3 regions of the Rossellomorea vietnamensis genome follow, and region 2 is predicted to be linked to each of the others. Evidence: a T-box and tRNA genes for the amino acid it is inferred to sense, from the RefSeq annotation. Region 2 holds a T-box; the other regions hold tRNA genes.

Region 1 (10,346 bases), 2.1 Mb from region 2:
TACTTCAATTTGTTGATTCACTAAATGTATACTCCCTTCTTCTGTCATCAGGGATGGAAGCGGAAAGCGCGAAAACGTGGAAGGGGATTTATGACCGGGGACAACCCTTTGTCCAGCTCGGGACGGTAGTGGCTACATCCATCTCACTGACCATCGTTCCATTGGTGACAAATGCCTATCTCAAAAGAAGAGAATCTTTAGTAAGGGAGTACAGTCAGCTTTCCCTTAAGATCAGCATTACCATTGGTTTCGCGGCTACACTTGGAATCATCAATATCATGGTGCCGACCAATACGATGCTATTTGAAAATGCCCTCGGTTCCAAGGTTATTGCGGTCTTCTGCCTATCGATTTTCTTCAGCTGCCTCATTTTGACGTTTGCAGGCATTTTTCAGGGAATCGGGAGGATTTATTACCCGGCATTCTGTATCGTGATGGGGATTTTAGTGAAATACCTCGGGAATGCCTGTCTCATCCCAGTGATGGGAGTCATGGGGGCATCGATCTCGACGGTTGGCTCTCTAAGTATCATTGCCATCATGATGGTGATAAAGCTTAGAAAATGGTTTCCGATCCGTTTCTTTACGTTCTCTTTTTATAAGACATTGCTGCTGAGCGGAGCGGCCATGACGATTGGATTACAGGGGCTGTTGTGGATATATGATACACTTTTGGAGAATGGAATGCCCGGGCGTCCGCTTTCCGTCTTTTTTTCATTAGGAGGCGTTTGTATCGGCGGCATCCTTTTTTTGATCGTGTTTTTAAGAGGGAATGTCCTTTCAAGAGAAGACATCAGTTTCTTGCCCTTTGGGAGTAAATGGGTATGGTTGATGAATAAAGTTCAGCCGAATAATAAGTAGTGAGGAGATTAACATGAATACGATAACGATCGTCGGGTTAGGCGCAGGAGATATAGAACAGTTGCCATTGGGAGTATACAGGAGGATTAAGAACAGTTCACACCTTTACTTGAGGACGGATCAACATCCCGTCGTAAAGGATTTAGCAGCAGAAGGGATCACCTATCATTCTTTCGATGCTGTCTATGAAAAACATGATCAGTTCGATCTCGTATATGAAGAGATTGTTCAAAACCTGATCACGGCATCAGAAGAGCATTCCCTTGTCTATGCCGTTCCGGGTCACCCATTGGTTGCAGAAAAGGCTGTCCAAATGCTGTTGGACCTGCATAAAGAAGGAAAGATCCACGTTGAGATCGGCGGTGGACAGAGCTTTATCGATGCCCTGTTTGCTTCTGTGGGAGCGGATCCGATTGATGGATTCCAGCTCCTTGATGGTACCAGCTTAAAGCTTCATGATATCCATATGAACCAGCAGCTCATCATCGGGCAGGTGTATGATGCCTTCATCGCTTCTGAAGTGAAGCTCACCCTGATGGAGCTTTATCCTTATGATTATGAGGTCTCCCTTGTAACGGCTGCCGGCAGCACGGAAGAAAAGGTGGAGCGGATCCCGCTGGTGGAGCTTGACCGGGTTGCGGGTCTCAGTAATTTGACAAGCCTCTATGTTCCGGCTGTCGAAGAGATGGAGTCCTCCTTTAAGCAATATGCGACATTAAGGGAAATCATTTCGACGCTCCGCGGACCTAATGGCTGCCCATGGGACAAAGAACAAACCCACCATTCACTCAAGAAATATCTCCTCGAGGAAACATATGAGCTGCTGGAAGCCATCGAGGAAGAAGATATTGATCATATGATCGAAGAGATGGGGGATGTCCTCCTTCAAATCATGCTCCATGCACAAATAGGCGAAGATGAGGGCATGTTCACCATGGAAGAAGTAATCGAAGGACTGGCGTCCAAGATGGTCCGGAGACATCCTCATGTATTTGGAACCGTTCAAGTGGAAAACTCGGAACAGGTGAAAGCAAACTGGGAGGAAATCAAAAGCCGTGAAAAAGAGAGCGGGACGGAGCCGATGCTCAAAAACGTGGCTAAAGGCATGCCTGCTCTCATGAAGGCATATGAATACCAGAAAAAAGCCGCGAAATCAGGCTTTGACTGGGCAGATCCTCAAGGAGCATGGGAAAAAGTATGGGAAGAATTAAAGGAATTCGAAAGAGAAGTCGAGAATAATAGTGAACACGACATGAAAAAAGAATTTGGAGATGTGTTATTCGCTCTGATCAATGTGGCCAGATTTTATAAAATTTTCCCTGAGGAAGCGTTAGCCATGACGAACACGAAATTTTACCGCAGGTTTTCCTATGTGGAAGAACAAGTAATGAAATCGGGTAAGAGTTTTGAAGATTATACATTGGAAGAGTTGGACCAATTTTGGAACGAAGCGAAAGAGATGAATATCGAATAAGGGGAAATGTACAATGGTATCCATGAGATTAGATAAATTTTTAAAAGTATCCAGGCTCATTAAAAGAAGAACCCTGGCGAAAGAGATTGCCGACCAGGGACGTATCACTGTGAACGGACAGCAGGCCAAAGCAAGCTCCAATGTAAAAGTCGGGGATGAATTAAGCGTAAGGTTTGGCCAGAGGATTATGAGGGTAAAGATTGAAAGGCTTCTTGAAACAACGAAAAAAGAAGAAGCGAGCGGGCTTTATTCCGTCCTTTCAGAGGAAAGGATCGAAGAAACGGAGTAAGGGATACATAGCGTTCGGTCTGTTATTTGGTTCTATTTTTCCCCCATACACATAAACATAGTTACAAAGCTTGTACTATGGGAATGTGAGGGATGGATATGAATCAATATGATGGAAACAAAGATAAAACCTTTCAGGAACATGACGTGATGATGAGGGGCCGCAAGCTCCTCGATATTACAGGAGTGAAGCAAGTGGAAAGCTTCGATAACGAAGAGTTCCTCCTTGAAACCGTCATGGGATTCCTCTCCGTCAGGGGCCAGAATCTTCAAATGAAAAATCTGGATGTGGATAAAGGCATCGTCTCTATAAAAGGAAAGGTGTTCGATCTCGTCTACCTGGATGAACAAAACGGGGAGAAGGCTAAAGGCTTCTTTAGCAAGCTGTTTCGATGACCCTCTCGACCCAGTTCTATACCATGCTCTCCATGATCGGCATGGGGGCACTATTTGGTATGACGTTGGACACGTATTCCCGGTTCTTACACCGGTCCGAGAGAAAACGGTGGCTTGTATTCATCAATGACATCATGTTTTGGGTTTTGCAGGCGCTTTCGATTTTTTATATTTTATTCGTCGTGAATTTCGGTGAGATCCGTTTTTATATTTTCATTGCGCTATTATGCGGTTTTGCCGCTTACCAGGCGTTGATCAAGCAGCATTATTTGGCGTTCCTTGAACGCCTGATATTGTTTTTTATCTCCCTGTATAATTTCGGAGTGAAAATGGTGAAAAGATTGATTTATTCACCGATAAAATGGATGATTGTGCTTCTGATCACGATTGTTTTATCTATAGGAAAAGGGCTCTTATCCGTCATATTATTCCTTTTAAAGGTGATCATGAAAGTGATGCAATGGGCGATTAAGCTCGTAATCACACCGATATGGTGGATATTGAAGGGTATTTGGAATTTATTGCCGAAAAATCTTACAAAAAGAGTCGAGAAGTTATATAATAAAGTGGCAGGAATTTTTAAAGCGTATATCAAAAAAGTATATAGAGTGGTAGAAAAGTTCAAGAAGAAACCTAAAGATAAAGAATAGGGCTTAAGGCTTTGCCACTCCATATTGTAAAGGAGGTTTGGGAATGAGAAAAAACGTGACACCAATGGAAAATGAATATGTCCGCCATCAGGAGCATATGCATAAATCTTCTTCTAAGAGAAAAAAGCGTTTGGTCCGTCGATTAGCAGTTTTCTTTGTTTTAGTGTTGGCAATTAGTGGATTTTTAATCTCGACCCTCATTTCCAGAGCCCAGGTTTTAGAAGATAAACAAACGGAAAAAGCACAATTGGAAAAAAAGTTAGAAGACCTGAAAGATAAGCAATCAGCCTTGGAAGAAGAGATTGTGAAGCTTAACGATGATGAATATATAGCCAAACTGGCGCGCCGGGATTACTTTTTATCAGATGAAGGTGAGATTATTTTCAACATACCTGAGCCAGATAAAGAGAAAGAAGAAGAGGTGTCTTATTGACACTCTTTTTTTTAATTGGCTATAATATATAGTAAGGTTTATCTTTTATAATTTTAAGGAGGAGCATTTCTTTTATGTCAATCGAAGTAGGCAGCAAGTTACAGGGTAAGGTAACAGGTATTACAAATTTTGGAGCGTTCGTGGAATTATCGGAAGGTTCAACAGGATTAGTTCACATTAGTGAAGTTGCAGACAACTATGTTAAGGATATTAATGAACACCTTAAAGTCGGCGACGAAGTAACGGTTAAAGTTATTAATGTTGAGAAAGATGGAAAGATCGGTTTATCCATCCGTAAAGCGAAAGATCAACCACAACGCCCGCAGCGCCCTCAGCGTCCTCAGCGCCCGCGTAGTAATAATAAACCGAACGACACTCGCACGAAAGAAAGTTTCGAACAAAAGATGGCACGTTTCTTGAAAGACAGTGAAGATCGTTTATCATCTTTAAAGAAAAATACTGAGTCTCGTCGTGGTGGAAAAGGGGCGAAAAAAGGTTAACTTGCTGTCTATTAACCCATATAGCAGTTTGTGAACGGAAAACAGGCATACCCATTCTGATGGGTATGCCTGTTTTTTTTATATTATTGATAGACATCAACACAGGAAAATCCCCTGCTCCTATCGAATAGGTAGAGATAAATAACGTGAGTGGGGGCAGAATGGATGAAATACGAACAGATTATCGATCATTATGAGTCATTTAAGATGTGGTTGGAGGAATTGAAGCTGCTAAGTGAAGCTGAATGGTTTAAGCCTATGGAGGAAGATAAATGGTCGATCGCTGCCAATATAGCCCACATCATTAAATGGGATCAATATTCTTTACAGGAGATTCTCCCGTATATTGGAGAAGGAGCAGAACTCCCGCCCTTTCCTGATTTTCAGAAATTTAATGGAGAAGCGGAAGACTATGCCCATCGTGTAGTGAACCAGGGAGATTTGATCGAAGAAGGAATCAGAACAAGGGATCTGATGATCACTTTTGTAAAAAACGCACCGGAAGATGATTTCGGGCAATCGTTCAAAGTCGGCGATCAAAGCTTCACCATGGAAGAATTTTTTGAAGACTTCATCGGTCACGATAAGCACCACCAAGAGCAGATCGAAGAATTGGTATCTGCCGAAAAGGTTTGACGGGAAAATAGAATAAACAAAAAAGACTATCATCATGATAGTCTTTTTTCTATGACCCGTACGGGATTCGAACCCGTGTTACCGCCGTGAAAGGGCGGTGTCTTAACCGCTTGACCAACGGGCCGACACAATATGGTAGCGGCGGAGGGGATCGAACCCCCGACCTCACGGGTATGAACCGTACGCTCTAGCCAGCTGAGCTACACCGCCATATGGATATGCGCCTTTTTGGCACAAAAACTATGATACCGAGAAAGGGTTTGCTTGTCAATATACAATCGTAAAGAAATTGTCAAAATTCCCTTAAGCAACGATACGTAAGGAATGGGAAAGAAAAAACACGGGAATAAACGGGAATGCCTCGTGAATATTCTGAATATTTTACCGGAAACCATAGAAAGACGTCGAAACATTCTTGGAATGCATTCCCTCATTTTGACAAAGTTTTGAGCTTGTACCCTTTATACTGAACAAAAAAGAAATGGGGAGTGTTTCATACATGGGGAAAGTCGATCAGTCGATCATCGAACCAGTTCAGAACGTAGACATTGAACACACGAGGGTGGAACTGTCCAAGGGGATCCGGTCCATTTATTCAAAGCTTGAGTGGTTATTCGTAGAAAAGGGGGTTGCTCTATTCGTCATCGGGTTTCTCCTCGGAAGAGCTTTAATCCTTTCACATCTGACACCTTTTGCTCTGCCATTCTTTGCATCGGTTTATATCATACGGAGAGAGAAGTCACCGATTGCACTCATGGGATTGCTGGCAGGAGCGCTCACCTTATCCATTCCTAGTATCAGTTATACGTTTGTCAGTGCGGTATTATTCCTGTTAACGTATCGATTATCGCAAAAATATCACAAGAATAATGTAAGGGTTGTCGCCTTCTATGTGTTCTTTACAGTGATGGCTGCAAAGCTTGGGTTCGATTATATCCAACAGGGACAGGCCTTGACGATCTATAACGGGGTCATGGCGGTCATTGAAGCAAGCCTCGCGTTTCTCTTAACGTATATCTTCATCCAGAGCGTCCCCCTTGTCACGGTACAGCGCAGAAGGAAATCACTGAAAACAGAAGAGGTGGTGAGCTTGATCATCCTCCTGGCCTCGATCATGACGGGAACGATCGGATGGTCAGTATATAATCTGTCTGTAGAACATGTGTTATCAAGATATCTGGTACTGCTGTTTTCCTTTATTGCAGGGGCCACAGTGGGATCGACGGTAGGGGTCGTGACCGGTCTCGTCTTCAGTTTAGCCAACGTTTCAAGCTTTTATCAAATGAGCTTGCTTGCTTTTTCCGGACTTCTGGGCGGACTCATGAAAGAAGGGAAGAAATTCGGAGCGGCAATCGGTTTGTTAATCGCTACATTGCTGATGGGCATGTACGGGGATACGGATACAGTCATAACGAAAACCCTTTATGAATCGGGGGTAGCGATATTACTCCTGTTTCTCACCCCTCAAAGTTTAACGTCTAAAATTGCGAGGCATATACCGGGTACAGCTGAATATCAGCAGGACCAACAGGGGTATATGCGCCGGGTGAGGGATGTGACCGCCAACCGGGTCACCCAATTCTCGTCAGTGTTCCAGGCTCTTTCGAACAGCTTTCAACAAATAGAAGACCGGTTTGAAGAGGAGGAAGATAAAGAATTTGACTATTTTCTCAGCAATGTCACGGAGAAGACCTGCCAAACCTGCTTTAAGAAGGATCAGTGCTGGGCGCGGAATTTTGATAAAACCTATAATCTCATGAAAGAAGTGATGACTGAGTATGATCAGGGAAGGGTCCCCCTTTCCCCGAGACTTGCAAGAGAAGTAGAGAAGCATTGTACGAGAGAGAAGAAGCTGAAGGATACGATCTATCAGGAGCTCACTTTCTATCAGGCCAATCTGAAATTGAAGAAACAGGTCCAGGAAAGTAGGAAGCTTGTGGCTGACCAGTTGCTTGGTGTGTCCGAAGTCATGGGGAATTTTGCGAAAGAAATCCAGAGAGAAAGGGAGAATCATCATATTCAGGAAGAACAGATCCTGGCGAGTATCGGAGAGTTCGGAATCGAGATCGAAAATATAGAAATCTATAATCTGGAGCAAGGGAATGTCGATATCGATATGACCATGCCTTATTGCGGGGGTCACGGACAGGGGGAAAAGCTCATCGCACCCATGTTATCGGATATTCTAGGGGAAAACATCGTCGTACAAAAGGAGGAGTGCGCTCAATTTCCGAACGGTCAGTGTCACGTAACCTTTCAATCTGCCAAGAAATTTGTCGTCGATACAGGGGCATCCCATGCAGCGAAAGGAGGCGGACTGGTTTCGGGAGACAGTTACTCCATGATTGAATTGGGAAGGGGGAAGTATGCCGTTGCGATCAGTGACGGGATGGGGAACGGTGAACGGGCCCATTATGAAAGCAATGAAACACTGAGGCTATTGAAAAAGATCCTGGAGTCGGGGATCGAAGAACAGGTGGCGATCAAGTCCATCAATTCGATTCTTTCCCTCAGAACGAATGATGAAATTTTCTCCACACTGGATTTAGCCATGATCGATCTTCAGAATGCGTCTTCGAGGTTCTTAAAAATAGGTTCGACCCCAAGCTTCATTAAGCGTGGGGATAAAATCCTCAAGGTGGAAGCCAGTAACCTGCCGATGGGGATGCTTCAGCAGGACTTTGATGTCGATGTCGTCTCGGAGCAGTTGAAAGCGGGAGATCTTCTCATCATGATGAGTGACGGTGCCTTTGAGGGACCGAAGCATGTAGAAAATTATGACCTGTGGATGAAGCGAAAGATAAAGGAACTCGAAACCGATGATCCACAGGAAGTGGCAGATATATTAATGGAGGAGGTCATCCGGTCGAGCTCTGGATTAATAGAGGATGATATGACGATTGTGGTATCGAAAATCAAACATAACATACCGAAGTGGTCATCCATCCCCATGCAAAAATCAAAGACGAAAGATAAAATTTCCTAGGGTCCGCACCCTTTAAAATAGTTAACTAGAGTATAAATCCCTCCTTATCCGGCGAAGATGATAACAACTTTAGAATGAGGAGGGGAGTCTGATGAAGCCAGGTACACTTCGTCAAATTCTTTTAATTACGGATGGTTGCTCGAACCAAGGAGAAGATCCAATTGCGATGGCGGCCCTTGCCAAGGAGCAGGGAATTTCGGTCAATGTAATTGGTGTGATGGACAATGATGTAATAGATGATAATGGAATGCAGGAAATCGAAGGGATTGCTCTATCGGGGGGTGGGGTGAGCCAGATCGTATATGCACAACAGCTTTCACAAACGGTACAGATGGTTACGCGTAAAGCCATGACCCAGACCTTGCAGGGAGTTGTGAATAAAGAGTTGAAACAAATCCTCGGGAAATCTGCCTCCATGGAAGACCTTCCACCAGAACAGCGTGGAGAGGTTATGGAAGTCGTGGATGAACTCGGTGAGTCCGTCGATATGGAAGTGTTGATTCTTGTCGATACGTCAGCAAGCATGAAGCACAAGCTTCCGACGGTCAAAGAAGCCTTACTGGATCTGTCATTGAGCTTAAATGCACGTATGGGAGATAACAAGTTTTCTGTGTTTGTATTTCCCGGGAAACGACAAGATGTCGAAAAATTGCTGGATTGGACACCAAGACTTGAAACACTGACGAGTATTTTCTCTAAATTGTCTCCAGGCGGTATCACTCCAACCGGGCCGGCGATCTCAGAGGCCATCACACACTTTAAGAAAAAACGTTCATTAAGGGGATTGCTCTCTCGTGGCGATGATGAACAATACTTCGAAGAAACCATTTAGTTTTCCCCCTGGAACAGTTATAAGAGGCAAGTGGTATAAACATATCTATACGATTGTAAAAGAATTGGGGTATGGGGCGAACGGGATTGTCTATCTTGTGCAAGGGTCCTCAGGTTACCAGGCGTTGAAAATGAGTGACAGCAATGTATCGATTACATCTGAAGTCAATGTATTAAAAGCTTTCTCAAAGGTCCAAGGTTCCCCCCTTGGGCCCAAGCTTCTTGATGTGGATGATTGGGAGGTAAGGGGTCAAAAAATCCATTTCTACGTGATGGAATATATACAGGGAACCGATCTCCTGTCGTTTGTTCAATCAAAGGGATTCTCCTGGACGGGTGTCCTCGTCGCCCAGCTCCTGACAGACCTGGAGCGGATTCATAAGGAAGGATGGGTCTTTGGGGATTTAAAGCCTGAAAACTTAATTGTGACGGGTCCTCCTTACAGAATTCGCTGCATAGACGTCGGGGGGACGACCATTAATGGCCGGGCGATCAAGGAGTTTACGGAGTTTTTTGATAGAGGATATTGGATCGGGGGATCCAGAAGGGCAGAACCTTCTTATGATCTTTTCTCAGTAGGGATGATCCTTATCAATTTGGCCTATCCAACGCGTTTCACCAAGACCGGTGAAGGGAATATAAAACAACTGAGGCAGGCTGTGGATTCCAAGGACCAGCTGAAAAAGTTTGCAGGGACGATCCTTGCTTCCCTCGAAGGCAAATTTCAATCTGCCAATGAAATGAGAGAGAGTCTTTTACATGGACTTTCTAATGCCCAGCCGGTGCAGCAGCCGAAACCTAAACCAAAGGCCCAAAGATCTGTTCCGCAAAGCTCTACTGTAAGAGCATCTTCCCCCCACCCAAGCAGATATCAAAATCAGCGGAATAAAAATTCTAGTCACTTTCTGGAGACTGTTCTTGTAGTGATCATAGTATCGCTCCTGTACGTTTTGTATATTTATGGAGAATTGCTGTAGCGTAACGGTGTGAGAAACCAGTAGAAATTGATACAATGGGGAAAATGGTTTTAGGAAGAGGAAGCACAATGTTAGAGCATACGACAAAACGATTCATTCAAGATCACCGGCTCATTCAAAAGGGCGACCGCATTCTGGTAGCAGTATCAGGCGGTCCTGATTCCCTCGCTCTGCTGCACTTTCTTGACTCGAACAAAGGAGAGTTAGGGGTGGAAGTGGCGGCGGCCCATCTGGATCATATGTTCAGGGGGGACGAATCCTTTCAGGAGTTTCAGTTCGTCCGGGATTTCTGTCATCAGCGGAATATCCCCTTTT
Region 2 (10,346 bases):
GTCTGATGGTCATTCATTAGAAAGAGATGAGATGAGGGGAGCCGTTCAGGAATTATTCAAGGAAGATACGACCGAGAGTCAGATCGCCTGTTTCTTGACCCTGTTAAAAACGAAGGGGGAAACGGTGGGGGAAATGACAGCCCTGGTTGAAGTGCTCCGAGAGAAGGCATTGCCCGTAACCAGCACTTTAAAGGATGTATTGGATAATTGCGGGACAGGTGGAGATGGATCCCAGAGCTTTAATATCAGTACAACAAGCGCATTCGTTTTGGCAGGGGCAGGCATCAAAGTCGCAAAGCACGGAAATCGGAGCATATCAAGCAGGACCGGCAGTGCAGATGTGTTGGAACATCTGGGCATCTCATTGGACTTTCAGGCCCATGAAGTGGAAAATCTCCTGAATGAAACCAATATCGCCTTCCTCTATACACCCCATATCCATTCGGGGCTGAAAAAAATCATGAAGGTACGGAAAGAATTGAAAATTCCGACCATCTTTAATCTGATTGGTCCACTAACGAATCCCGTTCAATTGGAAACCCAGCTGATCGGGGTGTACAGAAGAGATAAGCTGGAAACCATGGCACATGTCCTACGTGAATTGGGAAGAAAGCGGGCAATCGTCTTGAATGGGGCGGACTACATGGACGAAGCGTCACTTGCAGGTGAGAATCATCTTGTCCTTCTGGAGGATGGTGAAGTCAGCTCATTTACATTATCAGGGGACGAGGTCGGGCTCCCATCTTATACCCTTGAAGAGATCAAAGGAGGAGATGCAGGAGTCAATGCCCGTATCTTACAGGACGTCTTACAAGGGAAAGAAGGAGCCTATACGGATACGGTCTTATTCAACGCAGGAATCGCCTTAGTTGCTCATGGTAAAGCTTCGACATTCGCAGAAGGTGTGAAACTGGCAAGGGAAAGTATAGAAAGCGGACGGGCAAATGAGGCGCTCTCATCCCTTGTACACTATAGCCGACAACGACGAAAGCAGGTGATTTGATTGGCAACCATTTTAGATACCATCATTGAAAAGAAGAAAGAAGAAGTGAACAATTTAAAACAATCCGGATATCAATCCTTTCATAATCATAGCACTTCGACTAAATCATTATACGAAACGCTTAAATCTGCTCCCTTCTTACAAGTAATAGCTGAAATCAAGCGGGCATCACCATCAAAAGGCGATATCCGGACAGAGGTGGATCCGGAATTACAAGCTGCTATCTATGCAGAAGCTGGAGCGTGCGCCATTTCTGTTCTGACGGATACACCATTTTTCAAAGGGAGGATGGAGGATCTTGCAAATGTTCGAAGAGCCGTCTCGATCCCGATTCTGTGTAAGGACTTTATCATCGATGAAATCCAGATCGATCGTGCCAGGGATGCAGGGGCGAATGTGATCCTGCTAATTGTTGCCGCACTGGATTTCACCAGACTGAAAGAATTATATTCTTATGCCTCACATCTTGGACTAGAGGTTCTTGTAGAAGTTCATAATGAGGAAGAAATGATGGATGCCTTAGAACTCGGTGCTACTATAATCGGGGTGAATAATCGGAACCTGAAAACCTTTGAAGTGGATCTATTAATCACTGAATCCCTGGCATCGATGGTGAAAGGCAGGGAAGTAGTACTCATAAGTGAAAGTGGAATCAAGGATGAGTCAGATTCAAGGAGAGTGAAAGATGCAGGGGCACAAGGGATCCTCGTCGGGGAAACGTTAATGAGAAGTGAAGATCCCGCAGCTATCCTCTCCGCTCTCCAAGTTGAAATAGGTGAGATGAAATGACGAAAGTCAAAGTGTGCGGCATCAGAAGACAGGTAGAAGCCGAGTGGGCATTAAATGCGGGAGCTGATGCCATAGGGTTCGTGTTTGCCGAGAGTAAAAGGAAAGTCGATGTTGAGAAAGCCGCACAGATCAGCAAATCCGTTTCTACAGATTTATTAAAGATCGGTGTGTTTGTGAATGAATCAAAAGAAAGACTGGAAGAAATCTTTCATCTCGTGCAGCTCGATTATGTTCAGCTGCATGGGGATGAATCAGTGGAATTCTGTGAATCTCTCAATCTCCCTTTTATCAAGGCGATTTCGGTGAGGGAAAGAAAGGATCTGAAAGGGATCGAGGAATTTCCGGGAGAGATGGTTTTGTTGGATAGCGGAAAGGGACCCCATCGTGGTGGCAATGGCACCACATTCAATTGGGAGTATGCACATTCAATCAACATTCCTCAGCAGCTGATTCTTGCAGGAGGGTTAAATCCGGACAATGTCAGGGAAGCCATCACACAGGTCCGTCCCTATATGGTGGATGTCTCGAGCGGGGTTGAGACGGATGGGGAGAAAGACCGAGTAAAGATGGAAGCATTCATAAGGGAAGCAAAATCGGTGTTTGAATAAATGAAAACAGTGAATGGAGGAAGAAGAATGTTATATGCACAACCAGATCATAAAGGACTGTTTGGTCAATTTGGTGGAAGGTTCGTTCCTGAATCATTAATGAAAGCCGTTCAGGAACTCGAGTCCGCTTACGATGAAGCAATCAATGATGTACGTTTTCAAGAGAGGCTGCAAAGCTACTTAAAGGATTATGTAGGAAGGGAAAATCCTCTCTACTTTGCAGAAAACCTCAGCAGGCAGATAGGGGGAGCCAAAATCTATTTGAAGCGGGAAGATCTGAATCACACAGGTGCCCATAAAATCAACAACACGATCGGTCAGGCCCTCCTTGCTGAACGGATGGGGAAAAGAAAAGTCGTAGCAGAAACGGGAGCAGGTCAACATGGGGTCGCAACCGCCACCGTATGTGCCCTATTAAACCTTGATTGTGTCATTTTCATGGGTGCGGAAGATATCCGCAGGCAGAAACTGAATGTATTCAGGATGGAGTTGCTAGGTGCAAAGGTCATCAGCGTCACCCAGGGAAGTGCCACATTGAAGGATGCCGTGAATGAAGCGCTGCGTTACTGGGTAGCCAATGTTGAAGACACTCATTATATTATGGGGTCCGTTTTAGGTCCGCACCCATTTCCGAAGATGGTCCGGGACTTCCAAAGTATCATTGGAAAAGAAACGAAGAAACAATTCTATGAAAAAGAAAAATGTCTTCCAGATGCCATCGTGGCATGTGTCGGGGGAGGAAGCAATGCCATAGGGATGTTCCACCCGTTTATTGAAGACAAAGAAGTGGACTTATACGGTGTCGAGGCAGCCGGAAGCGGCATTGAAACAGAGAAGCATGCAGCCACATTGACGAAAGGGTCTGTCGGAATCCTTCATGGAAGCATGATGTATCTCCTTCAGAATGAAGAAGGGCAGGTACAGGAAGCCCATTCCATTTCAGCAGGACTTGACTACCCGGGTGTGGGGCCTGAGCACAGCTATTTAAAAGAGATTGACAGAGTCCGTTATGCATCCATTTCTGACGGTGAAGCACTGGACGCATTCAAACAGTTATCACAGACGGAAGGTATCATTCCTGCACTTGAAAGCTCCCATGCCGTTGCCTACGCGGTGAAGCTGGCTGAAGGCATGACAAAGGATCAATCACTCGTCATATGTCTATCCGGGAGAGGAGATAAAGATGTTGAACAAGTAAAAGAGTTATTGGGAGGTAGTCAGCATGGGTAAAAAATTTCTGGAAAGCAGCCTTGAAGAGGAATTAAAGCGGGGGAATAAGTTGTTCATTCCCTATGTAATGGCGGGGGACGGTGGCATAGACACATTGATCACAACTTTAAAGAAACTTGAAGAAGGTGGAGCGACGGCCATTGAAGTCGGTATTCCGTTCTCTGATCCCGTTGCCGACGGACCGACGATTCAAGAAGCGGGTAAAAGAGCATTGGAGAAGGGAACCACACTTCGAAAAGTGTTCGACAAATTGATTGAAGGAAGGAAAGAAATTGGAATTCCCCTGATATTTATGACCTATATCAATCCGATTTACAAGTATGGTGTAGAACGCTTCTTCGATGATTGTAATAAAGCTGGTGTAGATGGGGTGATCATTCCCGATCTGCCACTGGAGCATTACGATTTGGTTAAGCAGCCTTCGAAGGAAAAAGAAATAGCCATTATCCAATTGGCAACCCTCACAAGTCCTTTGGAAAGAGTGAAGGAGTTGGCCTCTGTGACAGAAGGGTTCCTCTATGCCGTCACGATTAATGGAATTACCGGAACAAGAGAGGGGTTTGCCGAGAATATATCCCGTCATTTAATCAAGCTTAAGAGCAACAGTCCAGTTCCGGTTCTGGCTGGATTTGGGATATCGAGCCCCGATCATGTACGGAGCATGAGCGAAAGCTGTGATGGGGTAGTGGTCGGAAGTAAGATTATAGACCTTATTCAAAAAGACTCATTTGATGAAATCAGGGAGTTAATCGGAGCGTCAAAGACAGGAGCTTTTCATTCGTGAATTCCGCCTGTTTTGTTAAAAAATGTAGAAGTTCATGAACTGAATCTAAACGATTGTTAAATAAAGGTAAATAGCCTTCTCATACTCTGAAAAATCAGTATGATAAAGATGTAGTTGAACAAAGCATCATACTAGGAGGCTATAAAATGAAAAGTATGAAAAAGTGGTTGTTAATGTTCATGACAGCACTATCAGTAGTAACTTTTGCAGCCGGATGCAGCAGCGACTCAGAAGATGACACAGGAACAGAAGAGAACATGGATGAAGAAAGTAATACAGACGAGAGCAACACAGAGGAGTAAAAGATCTACAGCCGATCCTTATGGGGTCGGCTGTTTCCTTGACATGATGAATTATTTTACACCTTTTATGGAGACAGTCAGTGCAGGAGTTACATCTTTATAGGATAGAGAAATATTTTTAAAGCCGGTTTCCTTTAGAGCCTGTGAAATTTCTTCACCATAGCGTCTAGCTTTGCTGTCCCGTTCTTCATCTCCACGGGGCTGAACGGTAATGAGGAGGGTGCCACCGGTTTTAAGCATCTTGTATAAATGGCTGAGTGCCTGCTTCTGATCATTCCATAATGGGTAATTATTAACGGAAAAGATCCGATCGTACTGAGCATCGTATAACTCGAATTGACTGATGTCCTGAACAAACAGGCGAACCCTGCCTTTCTCTATCGCTTTCTGATTCTTGTTTTCAGCCGCATCTTTCATTGTTTCAGAAAGATCGACCCCGTCCACAAAGGTATCAGGGAATCGAGTGGAAATGCGCTTAATACAATATCCCGGCCCATATCCCACTTCAAGAACGCGATCGCCATTTTCGATGGACAGTTGTTTGATGGACCAGTTGTTGATCTTCCGATTATCAAACTCCATCACTTTGCCCACAACCCAGCCAAGGATTCCTTTCGGGCGCTTAAATTGTTTCTGTAGCGTAAACAACAGGGCATCACCTCATTTCCTGTATTTTATAATGAATGTTCTATCTTTCAATTTTCCACGAATCCTGTGAATTAAAACCTTGACTGGAATGTTGCAATTTTTTGAAAAAGTGGCATAATATAATCAAATCTAATTTGCGTTGATGAGAAGAGTACATAGTGAAATCACCTTATCAGAGAGCTTCGGAAGCTGAAAAGAAGCAGGGAGATTCTCTATGGAAAATGGTCTCGGAGCATTCTACCCGAACCGATGGGGTGTAGGGTAGAACGGGGATGGGCGTCCGTTATCACTGTCACGGTATAAGGGCTTATCTTGCTCCGTACTTGTTGAGGTAGTCTTGCGTGAGCGAGCTATAAACTAAGGTGGTACCACGAGCTTAACCCCTCGTCCTTGGATGTCTTTCGATATCTATTAGGACGAGGGGTTTTATTTATTTCGAGGAGGAAACCACTATGACTGTTTTTATAGGAGGGGCTTGGCCATACGCCAATGGCTCCCTGCATTTGGGACACATCGCTGCATTGCTGCCGGGTGATATCATTGCCCGTTATTACCGCTTGAAAGGGGAAAGGGTTCTGTATGTTTCAGGGAGCGACTGCAATGGCACCCCGATCGGGATTCGGGCGGCGCAAGTTGGGATAAAGGTAGAAGAAGTGGCAGATCGCTACCATGAGGAGTTTGTCCGCTCCTTTCAATCACTGGGATTCAGCTATGATGAGTACACAAGGACGGATCACCCGTATCATCATCGGGAGGTACAAAGGATCTTTACCACCCTTTATGAACAGGGGTGGTTGTATGAAAAAGAAGTCGAGCAAGTATACTGTTTGAACGATCAGCGTTTCCTGCCTGACCGGTTCGTAGAAGGAACCTGTCCGGTCTGCGGTTCGAAGGCGAGGGGAGATCAATGTGATCATTGCTCCACTGTGCTGGATTCAACGGACTTATTAGATAAAAGCTGTAAGCTATGCGGACATGAACCGGTTCTTAAAACGACCACACATTTATACTTTGCCCTTTCCAAATTCCAGCAACCATTAGAGAGGCTGATGAAGGAACAGAAAGGAAAGTGGAGGGAAAATGCAGTCCAGCTTACTAGCCGCTATCTTGAAGAGGGACTGAAGGACCGGCCGGTAACAAGAGATTTGGAAAATGGGGTGGAGGTTCCGATTGAGGGATTCCGGGACAAGAAGATTTATGTGTGGATTGAAGCGGTGTGTGGATATTTGAGTGCATCAAAGAAATGGGCCGGGGAGGGGAAAGGTAGCCTGAACGAATTTTGGGCTAAAGATACGCTCTCTTATTATGTACATGGAAAAGATAATATTCCATTTCATACGATTATTTGGCCAGCCGTCCTTCTGGGCATGAATGAAGAAACCCATTTACCGGGTCACATTGTCTCAAATGAGTATCTGACATTGGAGAAAAGTAAAATATCGACGAGCCAGAATTGGGCTGTCTGGGTAAAGGATCTTCTTAGTGATTACCATCCTGATACGATTCGCTATTTTCTGACGATCAATGCACCTGAAAAGAGAGACGCAGACTTTTCATGGAGAGAATTTATTTATAGCCATAACAGTGAACTTCTCGGTGCTTTCGGAAACCTTGTACAACGTACCGTGAAATTCTACAAGAAAGAATTCGGTGAGAACCTGATCATAACCAAAGTAGATGAGAGGGCCCAACAGAAAGTGGATGAGGTATTCTCATCTGTCGGTCACTGGATTGAATCTGGAAGTACGAGACAGGGACTTGAAGAAGTATTTGAATTCATCAGGTGGTGTAATAAACGTTTTGATGAACAGAAGCCATGGGTAATAGTGAAAGAAAACAGGGAAGAGGGGAAAAGGATACTTGAAGAATTCATTTATTTCATCAGTAATCTTAGAAGTATTCTCGAACCTTTTATACCTTTTACAGCTTCAAAGGTCGGGGAGCAGTTGGGGATGACCCATCAACCGCTTTGGGAAAGGGTATCCCTCCCCTTAAAGCTGACAATAGAAAATGCTCTACCATTGTTCAACCGGATTGATTTGGAATGGATCGATTTAGAAAGGGAAAAGCTGATTGGAAAATCCAAAGGAGAATGAAATGAAAATCGTCATTGTCTCTGACACTCATATGCCGAGAAAAGGAAGGGGACTCCCTCCCATCCTTCAGAAAGATCTTATGGAGAGTGATCTCATCATTCATGGGGGAGATTTCGGGACCCATGATGTATATATGGAATTCAGGGGGTACGGGGAATTGATTGCCGTTGCTGGAAATGTCGATGACCTTGAACTTCAATCCCTTCTGCCGAAAAGAAGGATCATAGAAAGAAAGGGCATGAAAATCGGTATAACACATGGAGACGGGAAGGGGAAAACCACTGAAAAAAGGGCTCTGGAGGCCTTTGACGATGTGGATGTGGATGTGATCATCTTCGGTCACTCCCACATCCCCTATTCCCGCTTTATGAAAGGAGTCCTCTTATTCAACCCAGGCTCTCCAACCGATAAACGAAAGCTTCCATACTATTCCCACGGTGTATTGACAATCGGAGACACCTGGAAGATCGAGCACATATTTTATAAATAAAAAGAAAAAGCACAGTGGCTGAACTGTGCTTTTTTCATTATTTAATGGGATATCGATAATACTCTTGACTATAAAAGGTTTGAAAACCACTTGATTCATAAAGATTCAGTGCCTTGCTGTTCGCGGCAGCCACATCAAGGTATATATCATCGGTCCATTTGGATTCCTGCATCACGACCTGTGACAATGCATTTCTTCCAATTCCCTTTCCCTGAAAAGATGGGAAGACCGCAAACCCGTAAATGAAACTTTTTTTGTCCGCACGTTGAACCCTTATTTTTCCAACCACTTTCTCATCATAGATGATCATAAGATTTCCTTCCCTGGACTCTTCAAATAGCCTCTTGGTATAGGATTCAGCATCACTTCTGACAACCCCGAAACAGGTTTCATCAAGGTCGATGATGGTTTCGATATCCTGTTTATCCGCTGTTTTGATTCCGACAGAATCAGAATCTATGATCAACTCTTTTTTATTCCATTTCATTTCATATTCCGTGAAATCATAGACAGCGTCCATATGTGATATAAATCCTTTTCCAGATGTCGAAGATCCCGGAATATTAAGTAAGAGCGTGTTGACCGTACGGGAATTTAAAGAGTGAAGTGCTTCTTGAAACAGTTCTTGGAACAGGTGCTGACGACGGAATTGAGGATGGATCATCCCACATATTTCGTAGGAATCACCAAATCCGTATATTCCTAAAAATCCGACCAGACGGCCATCCTTATAAAGAAGGAAATCATCTTGATCGTTCTTTCTCTTCTTTAGCATTTCCCAGTTCAATTTTAAGTTTATCCCTTCAAAATCCTCGCAGACATCCTGAAGATCCCTTATATCTTGAAGTTGTGTAGAAGTAAGCATTCGTTATCCCCCTTTTCCCGAAAGAGAAAGAATTTTCTTACTTGATTTTATTTTATGAGCATTATTTATACAAGAGAATTTTGTTTTTTCATAGAAAAACCATGTTGTGAAACATGGCTCCATCTCATTCCTTATCCTGTATCCGTTGAATCACTTCATGGAGTTCATCCGGCTTTAAAAATTCCAATGGGGAGAATCCTTTTTCAAACATGACGGACTCGCTTTCAATCATAAGGACGTATCGACCGTTCACTTTCGCCAAGTGGATGCTGTCTCCGAAATCTGAGAGAAGGGCTTTTACTGAAACATGGTCAAGCTTCACTTTCAGTTCCACTTCAGGGGACTGCTCGACGATTTGGGAAGTCGCTTCCACGACTTGTTCCGTCGTGAATCGTTCCTGCAGCTCACGCTTTGGACTGATGGCCCATTCTTCCACTGCTTCTTCAAATTCGACCCGTTCATCACTTTCTTCAGCATAGGTTTCAGATATATGTTCCTTTACCATGCCGTATACTTGTGATTTGACGATTTCGGGCATGGATTTTTCATACTCCACCCATTTCAGGAAATCTTCAAAGTATCTGGCGTGTGAAGCTTGATGGATTTTGATTTCGGCTGAATCCATCATGCCTTCTTCAGGCATATACGGATATTGAATGGATTTCATATTTTTCGTCGTGATCGCCATTTCTACATTATGTATCAGGGTTGCTTCATCTGTAATGGTGGCAACCTTTGGTTCGAAATCACATTTCATGAGGAATAAAAAGGGATCATCAAAAAATTTGGTGAGCTTTGCGGTGGCTACCAAAAACGCGCCGCCCCGAATAGCGCTGGTTTCTATGTACATTTGGACAATCTGATCACATGCTTCACGAAAATCTTCTTTACTTTCAGCATAACGGGTTCGATGAAGTAAATTGTAGTTTGGATTTGATGTAAGCTCATGACCTGGTTCCACAACAAAGCGGCCAATTTTAGTGGGGGCGGAATCTGACTTGGAGTGCCTGTCCACCTTGCGTTTGACGATCTTCGTCAGTTCACCGTCCAGGAAGCTTTTGAGGGGGCTTTCCTCATATTCATTACCTGTTAATGTTTGAAAGTGCTTATGTCGTTTATCTGCTTCTTCGCCTTTTCCTTCTACCTGAATTAAATAAAAGGAAAGATGCTGTATCGTAAAATCCATGATTTGTTCTCCTGACCTGATTAGATTCGACTTCTTATGATTTTACATCCATTGTTACAGTATAGAAAAGCATAAAAGGTTCGTCAATTGACTTATGAATGGGGAGGATTGAGAGATACTATCTAGTAGCTTGATAAAACGTAAGGTGGTGAGCTTGGTGAGTAATGAATCATTTTTCACATTACTGAAAAAAGGAAATAGATCTTCGTTCTTTGCCATGGTGGGAAATGGAATCCTCGCAATCGCAAAGGGGGCGGCATTCTTTATTAGTGGAAGTGGGGCTATGTTTGCCTCTGCCATGCACTCGTTAGCCGATGCTGTCAATCAGGGGTTTGTGTTTATCGG
Region 3 (10,346 bases), 2.2 Mb from region 2:
ACCCTCTGCTTACCGGATGAGTACAGATTCTTGATAAATCGATAATATAGCGGAAGGCGCTTGGCCGTTGCCTGTGGAATTTTCGTTGTATCCTGGTTCATATTGTATTCCCCCACATCTATTCAAAACCTCTGATACCGCTTCCAAAATTGAAAGCATCCAGAATTTATTAAACTCTACTACTCATCATACACTATATTTTATCCTAAGTGTACGAAGATTAATAGGTGTTTTATTGCCGTTTCCCTCTCTTATACGGTACACTAGCACTATGAAATAGAGGTGAAACGTCATGATTCTTTTACAAGTGAATCAATTAACAAAAAACTTCGGTGCAGATAATATCCTATCAAATATTAAACTTGAAATACAGACTAGAGATCGCGTTGCCCTTGTAGGCCGTAACGGTGCGGGGAAGTCGACTCTTCTAAAAATAATAGCAGGTCACCTTTCCTACGATTCCGGGGAGATCACAAAGCCAAAAGGCGTCTCCATCGGGTATCTTGCCCAAAATACGGGTCTCGAATCGGATCTTTCCATCTGGTCTGAGATGCTGACCGTCTTTGAGGAATTGAAAGAGCAGGAAAAGAAATTACGATCATTGGAGCAGCAAATGGCCGATCCTTCGGTATATGAACAAGAGGATGTCTATCAACGGGTATTGAAGGAATACGATCAACTCCAGGTTCTCTTCAAAGATTCCGGCGGCTATCAGTATGAAGCGGATATCCGTTCCGTCCTTCACGGATTGAACTTTGCCGATTTTGATTACGAAACAAAGATATCCACATTGAGCGGTGGTCAGAAAACCCGCCTTGCCCTTGGTAAGCTTCTACTGACCAAGCCTGACATCCTCATCCTTGATGAACCGACCAACCACTTGGATATCGAAACCTTATCATGGCTTGAAACGTATCTTCAAAGCTATGAAGGAGCCGTCCTGATCGTTTCCCATGATCGCTACTTTTTAGACAGCGTCGTTAATCAAGTGTATGAAATTTCCCGGAACAGGAGTAAGAAATACCTTGGGAACTACAGCAGGTATCTTGAACAAAAAGCGGAAGACTATGAGAAAGAACTCAAAATGTTCGAGCGTCAGCAGCAGGAAGTCGCAAAGCTCGAGGACTTCATTCAACGGAATATCGCCAGGGCCTCCACCACCAAGATGGCACAGAGCCGACGAAAAAAATTGGAACGTATGGATAGGATGGACAGGCCACTAGGAGATGAGAAGTCTGCCAGCTTTGCGTTTCAAATCGACCGCCCAAGCGGGAATGACGTGCTGCATGTCCAAGACCTTACCATTGGCTACGGGAAAAACGAGACGATTTCCTCCCATATCGATTTCTCTGTCAAAAAAGGGGACAGTATCGCACTCGTCGGACCGAACGGAATCGGGAAATCGACGCTTTTAAAAACATTGGTGAATAAACTTCAGCCTCTCGACGGCACATTTAAATTCGGATCCAATGTGACCATCAGTTACTATGACCAGGAACAAGCCGAACTATCATCGAACAAAACGGTCTTAAATGAACTGTGGGACGAATATCCGATGAAGATGGAGAAAGAAATCCGGACGGTCCTCGGTAACTTCCTCTTTTCAGGGGAAGATGTCCTAAAGCCCGTTTCTACCTTAAGTGGTGGAGAAAAAGCACGGTTAGCCCTCTCCAAGCTGATGATGGAAAAAGGGAATGTCCTGATTCTGGATGAGCCGACGAACCATCTTGACCTGGATAGCAAAGAAGTGTTGGAAAATGCCCTGATCGATTATCCCGGGACGATTCTCTTCGTTTCCCATGACCGGTATTTCATCAACCGAATTGCCACAAAAGTCGTTGAATTATCCAAGAAAGGCTCGACGGAGTATCTTGGCGATTACGATTATTATGTAGAAAAATTACAGCAGCAGGAAGAACTGGCGGCACTAGAACGCATGGAACAGGGTGAACAATTACAGGAGCCGACTCAAAAACAATCCCACAAGATTGATAAAGAAGCGAAAAAACTCGAACGTCAACGAAAGCGCAGAGTCGAAGAAATCGAAGGCCTGATGGAAACACTCGAAACAACCATTCAGGAAAAAGAAGATCTTCTCTGCGATCCTGATATCTTTCAAGATCACGAGAAAGTCCAGGATATTAATGAATCACTCACAAAAGCGAAAGAAGAGCTTGATTCTTTATTGGAAGAATGGACCGAACTGGAAGAACTCCTTCAAGAAGAGCAGTAATCCACAGGATTGGGGATAACAATCACTCCCCAATCCTTTCTTATTCCACATTATTATCCACAGTTAAAATACTTATATAACGTTATTCACAGTAGTTTTCCACACTATACACAAAAATAACTTATGTTATCCACAGCTTTTACCATTATTTAGGGTGAAAAACACTCGTCTTTTTCACAATGTATACACACTAAATAAGTAGTTATTAACAACTTATCCACAACCTGTTGATAAAACGTATGTTCGTCCCTCCCATTTCTCTTTCACCTTTTCAACTTTGTACGTTACTCACAGGATATCAACATATAGTAAAAAAGCTTGAACGATATTCGTTCAAGCTTTCCCTTTTAGAAATTTTCGATATCAAGTCCTGGATGAGCGTTCATATCCATGCTTCCTCTTTTTCCTTGTTGGAATAAAACCGTTCCTGCGGCTGCAATCATAGCGGCATTATCTGTACAAAGGGATAGGGGAGGGATGACCAATTCCGCTTCCATTCCCTCAAAGGCTTCCTCAAGTGCAGCACGCAAGCCTTTATTGGCCGCAACTCCACCGGCAAGTAATACTTGCTCCACTCCATACTCCTTTACAGCCTTAACCGTTTTCGTTACTAACACGTCAACGACACTTGCTTGAAAGCTCGCGGCCAAATCCTGTGGATGAATGGTCATTCCCTTTTGTTTGGCATTATGAAGCGTGTTGATAACCGCTGACTTCAAACCACTGAAGCTGAAGTCATAGGATCCTTCTTCCAGCCATGCCCGGGGCAGATCAAGAGTCGCTTCCCCAACATGTGCCAGCCTGTCAATATGCGGTCCTCCTGGATATGGAAGACCCAATGTCCGTGCTACCTTATCATACGCTTCTCCTGCAGCATCATCGCGTGTTTCTCCGATGACCTCAAAGGAACCGTGATCTTTCATGAGTACAAGCTCCGTATGTCCTCCGGAAACAACCAGGGAAAGAAGAGGGAACCTCATCTCTTTCACTAAGCGGTTCGCATAGATATGCCCTGCAATGTGATGGACTCCCACCAACGGTTTGTTATGGGCGAAAGCAAGTGCCTTTGCCGCGTTAACGCCAATAAGAAGGGCTCCTACCAAGCCAGGACCTTCCGTTACCGCCACACAATCGATATCATCCATCGTCATCCCGGCTTGTTCAAGGGCTTCGTCCAGTACATACGTAACCTGCTCCACATGATGACGCGATGCAATCTCAGGGACCACTCCACCGAATCGCTTATGACTTTCAATTTGGGACGAAACAATATTCGTCACAATCTCTGTTCCATTTCGTATAATCGCCACAGCTGTCTCATCACAGCTTGTTTCAATTCCCAATACTAATGTATCTTTTTTCATAAATTCACCCACATTACTAAAGCATCCTCTTGATTGTCCGAGTAGTACCTCTTACGAATCCCGCCGTCTTTGAAACCGAGCTTACGATATAAGTGCTGCGCAGGCATGTTTGAAACCCTGACTTCGAGTGTCATCACGCGAGCGCCAAATTCAATCGCTATGTCCATTATCTTACGCATAAGACCTTCCCCCAAGCCACGTCCCCGGTAATCAGGAAGCACGGCTACATTTGTGATATGGGCCTCATCCACGACCAGCCACACGCCACAGTAACCCGCAAGGTTCTCTCCATCTGCTGCAACGAGGTAGGTGGACAGGTGGTTATGCTCAAGTTCATTCAAGAAAGCGTCCCGGCTCCAGGGAATGCTAAAAGATTGATTTTCAATTTCCATAACTTCGTTTAAATCATCAACTGTCATAAATCGTATATCCATATTTTAACGATCCCTTATCTTCTATTCAGATTTTTTTTGGGCCTCCAGCCATTTTACTTCTGCTTCCGCCATCCGTATATAGTTGGGAAGCACTTCATGTGCCGTCATCTCTTTTAAACCAAGGCCGATATAAGCCAGTTCAGAAGGACGGGGATTATGACTGACAAATGGTGCGATTCTCGCTTGATCTTCAAGTACTTCCTTAATCAGGCTCTCGTGGATGGAGACATCATTTCCGACAAATAACAAATCTTTATCTAACTCTTTTAACTTTGTCACCCATTCATCGAGCATGATGTTGCGATCCTCTTCCACACAAACCAATCGATCTTCCTGAAACTCATAGAGTCCTGTGTATACCTGTCCTCTTCTGGCATCAAACAACGGAACGATAAACCCTTGAAAATATCGTCCAGACGAAGCCAATGTCGCGAGACTGGACACCGGGATCAGGGGGATATTCAATGACCATGCCAGTGTCTTGGCCAAGGTGACCCCGATTCGTACGCCCGTATAGGAACCTGGGCCGTTTGCAACAACAATCTTCGTTAATTCCTTTGCCCCTACCCCACAGTCTTTTAACAACTGTTCGACAGCCGGCATGGCTCTCACAGAGTGGTTCTTTTTCATATACGTGATGTATTCCCCAATTACTTTATCCTCTTCAATCAGGGCAACCCCAAACGGATAATTGGAGGTATCTATCGATAATATCGTCATGACACAATCTCCTTACACAATTCACTATATCGATTTCCATACGGCTTCAACACGATCCTTCTCTTGGAGTCGCCTTCCCGGTAAATCGACAAGCTTAATAATTCTTTCGGAAGCTGATCCTTAATTAAGTGAGCCCACTCAATGACGGTCACTCCTTCTCCTTCAAAGTATTCATCAAATCCCAAATCTTCAAAGGAATCGTCCAGCCTGTATACATCCATATGATAAAGAGGCAGACGCCCCTTATATTCTTTAATAATGGTAAAAGTGGGACTGTTCACGGTTTTAGTGACACCAAGACCTTTGGCAAGTCCTTTCGTAAACGTTGTCTTCCCTGCCCCAAGATCACCTTCCAGCGTCAACACAGCCCCAGGCTTTAATAGTCCTGCGAGCTTTTCTGCAAAGTGGCCTGTTTCCTCCGGACTATTCGTCATAATCTCAAACTGATTCATGTTAATCTCCTCAATCATCATTTAGAGTATAAAAAAACCTTAGGATCGTTTGTTACCCTAAGGGAGAATGTATATATGTAGTTTACCCTTTTTAGTGTATGAGAGTAAAGGTTCTGAAAAAAGACAATAAAAAAAACGAAACAACGTTTCGTTTGAATGAACAAAAATGGCGGTCCGGACGGGACTCGAACCCGCGACCTCCTGCGTGACAGGCAGGCATTCTAACCAACTGAACTACCGGACCAGAGTTTTTTGCGTAAGCAAAATAACTTTCATTACCTTCACGATAGTGAAAATAACTATCCATGCGTGACTCATGAAAGATTAGCGATAACCTTTGATAAAACAAGTCAAAAATGGTATTGCGGGGACAGGATTTGAACCTGCGACCTTCGGGTTATGAGCCCGACGAGCTACCGAACTGCTCCACCCCGCGACGATAAGAATGATTCTATCTTCTATCTTACTATATGCACCTTCACAAATAAAGTGATTGTACAAAAAAGAATTGTTTCGCCTGGCGACGTCCTACTCTCACAGGGGGAGATCCCCCAACTACCATCGGCGCTGAAGAGCTTAACTTCCGTGTTCGGCATGGGAACGGGTGTGACCTCTTCGCCATTATCACCAGACGAATATTCAATTGAAGGTTTGTTCCTTCAAAACTAGATAAAGAATTGATGTCAAGAAAGCCGAATATCGACCAATTGTTGTTCATATAAATATGACTCTTTGTGGTTAAGTCCTCGATCGATTAGTATCAGTCAACTCCACATGTCGCCATGCTTCCATCTCTGACCTATCTACCTAGTCATCTTCTAGGGATCTTACTCACTTACGTGATGGGAAATCTCATCTCGAGGGGGGCTTCATGCTTAGATGCTTTCAGCACTTATCCCTTCCGCACATAGCTACCCAGCGATGCCTTTGGCAAGACAACTGGTACACCAGCGGTGCGTCCATCCCGGTCCTCTCGTACTAAGGACAGCTCCTCTCAAATTTCCTGCGCCCACGACGGATAGGGACCGAACTGTCTCACGACGTTCTGAACCCAGCTCGCGTACCGCTTTAATGGGCGAACAGCCCAACCCTTGGGACCGACTACAGCCCCAGGATGCGATGAGCCGACATCGAGGTGCCAAACCTCCCCGTCGATGTGGACTCTTGGGGGAGATAAGCCTGTTATCCCCGGGGTAGCTTTTATCCGTTGAGCGATGGCCCTTCCATGCGGAACCACCGGATCACTAAGCCCGACTTTCGTCCCTGCTCGACTTGTAGGTCTCGCAGTCAAGCTCCCTTGTGCCTTTACACTCTGCGAATGATTTCCAACCATTCTGAGGGAACCTTTGGGCGCCTCCGTTACTCTTTAGGAGGCGACCGCCCCAGTCAAACTGCCCACCTGACACTGTCTCCCACCCCGATAAGGGGCGCGGGTTAGAATTTCAATACAGCCAGGGTAGTATCCCACCGATGCCTCCACCGAAGCTGGCGCTCCGGTTTCCAAGGCTCCTACCTATCCTGTACAAGCTGTACCAAAATTCAATATCAGGCTACAGTAAAGCTCCACGGGGTCTTTCCGTCCTGTCGCGGGTAACCTGCATCTTCACAGGTACTATAATTTCACCGAGTCTCTCGTTGAGACAGTGCCCAGATCGTTACGCCTTTCGTGCGGGTCGGAACTTACCCGACAAGGAATTTCGCTACCTTAGGACCGTTATAGTTACGGCCGCCGTTTACTGGGGCTTCGATTCGCACCTTCGCTTGCGCTAAGCACTCCTCTTAACCTTCCAGCACCGGGCAGGCGTCAGCCCCTATACTTCGCCTTACGGCTTCGCAGAGACCTGTGTTTTTGCTAAACAGTCGCCTGGGCCTATTCACTGCGGCTCTCTCGGGCTTGCACCCTACCAGAGCACCCCTTCTCCCGAAGTTACGGGGTCATTTTGCCGAGTTCCTTAACGAGAGTTCTCTCGCTCACCTTAGGATTCTCTCCTCGCCTACCTGTGTCGGTTTGCGGTACGGGCACCTTTTTCCTCGCTAGAGGCTTTTCTTGGCAGTGTGGAATCAGGAACTTCGCTACTATAATTCGCTCGCTATCACAGCTCAGCCTTCGCGATGATGGGATTTGCCTCATCATCAGCCTAACTGCTTAGACGCACATATCCAGCAGTGCGCTTACCCTATCCTCCTGCGTCCCCCCATTGCTCAAACGGAAAAGAGGTGGTACAGGAATATCAACCTGTTGTCCATCGTCTACGCCTATCGGCCTCGACTTAGGTCCCGACTAACCCTGAGCGGACGAGCCTTCCTCAGGAAACCTTAGGCATTCGGTGGATGGGATTCTCACCCATCTTTCGCTACTCATACCGGCATTCTCACTTCTAAGCACTCCACCAGTCCTTACGGTCTAGCTTCGCAGTCCTTAGAACGCTCTCCTACCACTGACACCTAGAGGTGTCAATCCACAGCTTCGGTGATACGTTTAGCCCCGGTACATTTTCGGCGCAGAGTCACTCGACCAGTGAGCTATTACGCACTCTTTAAATGGTGGCTGCTTCTAAGCCAACATCCTGGTTGTCTAAGCAACTCCACATCCTTTTCCACTTAACGTATACTTTGGGACCTTAGCTGGTGGTCTGGGCTGTTTCCCTTTCGACTACGGATCTTATCACTCGCAGTCTGACTCCCATGGATAAGTCTTTGGCATTCGGAGTTTGTCTGAATTCGGTAACCCGATGAGGGCCCCTAGTCCAAACAGTGCTCTACCTCCAAGACTCTTACACATGAGGCTAGCCCTAAAGCTATTTCGGAGAGAACCAGCTATCTCCAAGTTCGATTGGAATTTCTCCGCTACCCACACCTCATCCCCGCACTTTTCAACGTGCGTGGGTTCGGACCTCCATTCAGTGTTACCTGAACTTCATCCTGGACATGGGTAGATCACCTGGTTTCGGGTCTACGACCACATACTCAAATCGCCCTATTCAGACTCGCTTTCGCTGCGGCTCCGTCTTATCAACTTAACCTTGCATGGGATCGTAACTCGCCGGTTCATTCTACAAAAGGCACGCCATCACCCGTTAACGGGCTCTGACTACTTGTAGGCACACGGTTTCAGGTTCTATTTCACTCCCCTTCCGGGGTGCTTTTCACCTTTCCCTCACGGTACTGGTTCACTATCGGTCACTAGGGAGTATTTAGCCTTGGGAGATGGTCCTCCCAGCTTCCGACGGGATTTCACGTGTCCCGCCGTACTCAGGATCCACTCAAGAGGGAATGAAGTTTCAACTACAGGGTTGTTACCTTCTTTGACGAGCCTTTCCAGACTTCTTCGTCTACTCCATTCCTTTGTAACTCCGTATAGAGTGTCCTACAACCCCAAGAGGCAAGCCTCTTGGTTTGGGCTATATCCCGTTTCGCTCGCCGCTACTCAGGGAATCGCAATTGCTTTCTCTTCCTCCAGGTACTTAGATGTTTCAGTTCCCTGGGTCTGCCTTCCATACTCTATGTATTCAAGTAAGGATATTGTTCCATTACGAACAATGGGTTCCCCCATTCGGAAATCTCTGGATCAAAGCTCACTTACAGCTCCCCAAAGCATATCGGTGTTAGTCCCGTCCTTCGTCGGCTCCTAGTGCCAAGGCATCCACCGTGCGCCCTTCATAACTTAACCGAATTGGTTGTTACATCAGGTTTAAAACCTAAAATGGCGATACTCGGTAATTTCTTGACTATCAATTTATCTTTATCTAGTTTTCAAAGAACAAACACAACTTCTATCTCGTAAGAGATAAAAAATGTTTTGATGGTTGAACCATCAAAACTGAACAAAACTTCGACGTGTCAAACGTTTTAGTAAATCTTCCTTAGAAAGGAGGTGATCCAGCCGCACCTTCCGATACGGCTACCTTGTTACGACTTCACCCCAATCATCTGTCCCACCTTAGGCGGCTGGCTCCAAAAGGTTACCTCACCGACTTCGGGTGTTACAAACTCTCGTGGTGTGACGGGCGGTGTGTACAAGGCCCGGGAACGTATTCACCGCGGCATGCTGATCCGCGATTACTAGCGATTCCAGCTTCATGTAGGCGAGTTGCAGCCTACAATCCGAACTGAGAACGGTTTTATGGGATTGGCTAAACCTCGCGGTCTCGCTGCCCTTTGTACCGTCCATTGTAGCACGTGTGTAGCCCAGGTCATAAGGGGCATGATGATTTGACGTCATCCCCACCTTCCTCCGGTTTGTCACCGGCAGTCATCTTAGAGTGCCCAACTGAATGCTGGCAACTAAGATCAAGGGTTGCGCTCGTTGCGGGACTTAACCCAACATCTCACGACACGAGCTGACGACAACCATGCACCACCTGTCACTCTGTCCCCCGAAGGGGAAAGCCCTATCTCTAGGGTTGTCAGAGGATGTCAAGACTTGGTAAGGTTCTTCGCGTTGCTTCGAATTAAACCACATGCTCCACCGCTTGTGCGGGCCCCCGTCAATTCCTTTGAGTTTCAGTCTTGCGACCGTACTCCCCAGGCGGAGTGCTTAATGCGTTAGCTGCAGCACTAAGGGGCGGAAACCCCCTAACACTTAGCACTCATCGTTTACGGCGTGGACTACCAGGGTATCTAATCCTGTTTGCTCCCCACGCTTTCGCGCCTCAGTGTCAGTTACAGACCAGAAAGTCGCCTTCGCCACTGGTGTTCCTCCAAATATCTACGCATTTCACCGCTACACTTGGAATTCCACTTTCCTCTTCTGCACTCAAGTCCCCCAGTTTCCAATGACCCTCCACGGTTGAGCCGTGGGCTTTCACATCAGACTTAAGGAACCACCTGCGCGCGCTTTACGCCCAATAATTCCGGACAACGCTTGCCACCTACGTATTACCGCGGCTGCTGGCACGTAGTTAGCCGTGGCTTTCTGGTTAGGTACCGTCAAGGTGCCGCCCTATTTGAACGGCACTTGTTCTTCCCTAACAACAGAGCTTTACGATCCGAAAACCTTCATCACTCACGCGGCGTTGCTCCGTCAGACTTTCGTCCATTGCGGAAGATTCCCTACTGCTGCCTCCCGTAGGAGTCTGGGCCGTGTCTCAGTCCCAGTGTGGCCGATCACCCTCTCAGGTCGGCTACGCATCGTTGCCTTGGT

What was found. A T-box is a leader RNA that pairs with one kind of tRNA and senses whether it is charged. The one in region 2 lies ahead of metG (methionine--tRNA ligase), so its partner is inferred to be a tRNA-Met.
Region 1: it has a tRNA-Met gene. The T-box ahead of metG (methionine--tRNA ligase) is inferred to sense a tRNA for this amino acid. The anticodon was not compared.
Region 3: it has a tRNA-Met gene. The T-box ahead of metG (methionine--tRNA ligase) is inferred to sense a tRNA for this amino acid. The anticodon was not compared.

The regions. Positions count from the first base shown of each region.
Region 1 covers NZ_CP104558.1:2,761,228-2,771,573, reverse strand. The annotation lists gene N5C46_RS14350 (putative polysaccharide biosynthesis protein) at 1-860, shown strand, start outside; gene mazG (bifunctional methyltransferase/pyrophosphohydrolase YabN) at 874-2,334, shown strand; gene N5C46_RS14340 (RNA-binding S4 domain-containing protein) at 2,357-2,623, shown strand; gene yabP (sporulation protein YabP) at 2,722-3,018, shown strand; gene yabQ (spore cortex biosynthesis protein YabQ) at 3,015-3,668, shown strand; gene N5C46_RS14325 (FtsB family cell division protein) at 3,712-4,101, shown strand; gene N5C46_RS14320 (S1 domain-containing RNA-binding protein) at 4,176-4,601, shown strand; gene N5C46_RS14315 (DinB family protein) at 4,767-5,237, shown strand; tRNA gene N5C46_RS14310 (tRNA-Glu) at 5,290-5,361, opposite strand; tRNA gene N5C46_RS14305 (tRNA-Met) at 5,371-5,447, opposite strand; gene spoIIE (stage II sporulation protein E) at 5,737-8,223, shown strand; gene N5C46_RS14295 (VWA domain-containing protein) at 8,315-9,055, shown strand; gene N5C46_RS14290 (serine/threonine-protein kinase) at 9,024-10,031, shown strand; gene tilS (tRNA lysidine(34) synthetase TilS) at 10,100-10,346, shown strand, end outside.
Region 2 covers NZ_CP104558.1:316,992-327,337, forward strand. The annotation lists gene N5C46_RS01715 (anthranilate synthase component II) at 1-6, shown strand, start outside; gene trpD (anthranilate phosphoribosyltransferase) at 1-1,003, shown strand, start outside; gene trpC (indole-3-glycerol phosphate synthase TrpC) at 1,004-1,792, shown strand; gene N5C46_RS01730 (phosphoribosylanthranilate isomerase) at 1,789-2,400, shown strand; gene trpB (tryptophan synthase subunit beta) at 2,428-3,630, shown strand; gene trpA (tryptophan synthase subunit alpha) at 3,623-4,414, shown strand; gene N5C46_RS01745 (hypothetical protein) at 4,561-4,716, shown strand; gene N5C46_RS01750 (class I SAM-dependent DNA methyltransferase) at 4,768-5,364, opposite strand; T-box leader at 5,495-5,759, shown strand; gene metG (methionine--tRNA ligase) at 5,817-7,460, shown strand; gene N5C46_RS01760 (metallophosphoesterase family protein) at 7,462-7,950, shown strand; gene N5C46_RS01765 (GNAT family N-acetyltransferase) at 7,988-8,815, opposite strand; gene N5C46_RS01770 (DUF3900 domain-containing protein) at 8,940-10,001, opposite strand; gene N5C46_RS01775 (cation diffusion facilitator family transporter) at 10,219-10,346, shown strand, end outside.
Region 3 covers NZ_CP104558.1:2,551,480-2,561,825, forward strand. The annotation lists gene N5C46_RS13060 (redox-sensing transcriptional repressor Rex) at 1-101, opposite strand, end outside; gene N5C46_RS13065 (ABC-F family ATP-binding cassette domain-containing protein) at 293-2,233, shown strand; gene tsaD (tRNA (adenosine(37)-N6)-threonylcarbamoyltransferase complex transferase subunit TsaD) at 2,581-3,597, opposite strand; gene rimI (ribosomal protein S18-alanine N-acetyltransferase) at 3,594-4,016, opposite strand; gene tsaB (tRNA (adenosine(37)-N6)-threonylcarbamoyltransferase complex dimerization subunit type 1 TsaB) at 4,053-4,751, opposite strand; gene tsaE (tRNA (adenosine(37)-N6)-threonylcarbamoyltransferase complex ATPase subunit type 1 TsaE) at 4,748-5,203, opposite strand; tRNA gene N5C46_RS13090 (tRNA-Asp) at 5,371-5,447, opposite strand; tRNA gene N5C46_RS13095 (tRNA-Met) at 5,566-5,639, opposite strand; rRNA gene rrf (5S ribosomal RNA) at 5,719-5,835, opposite strand; rRNA gene N5C46_RS13105 (23S ribosomal RNA) at 5,938-8,873, opposite strand; rRNA gene N5C46_RS13110 (16S ribosomal RNA) at 9,071-10,346, opposite strand, start outside.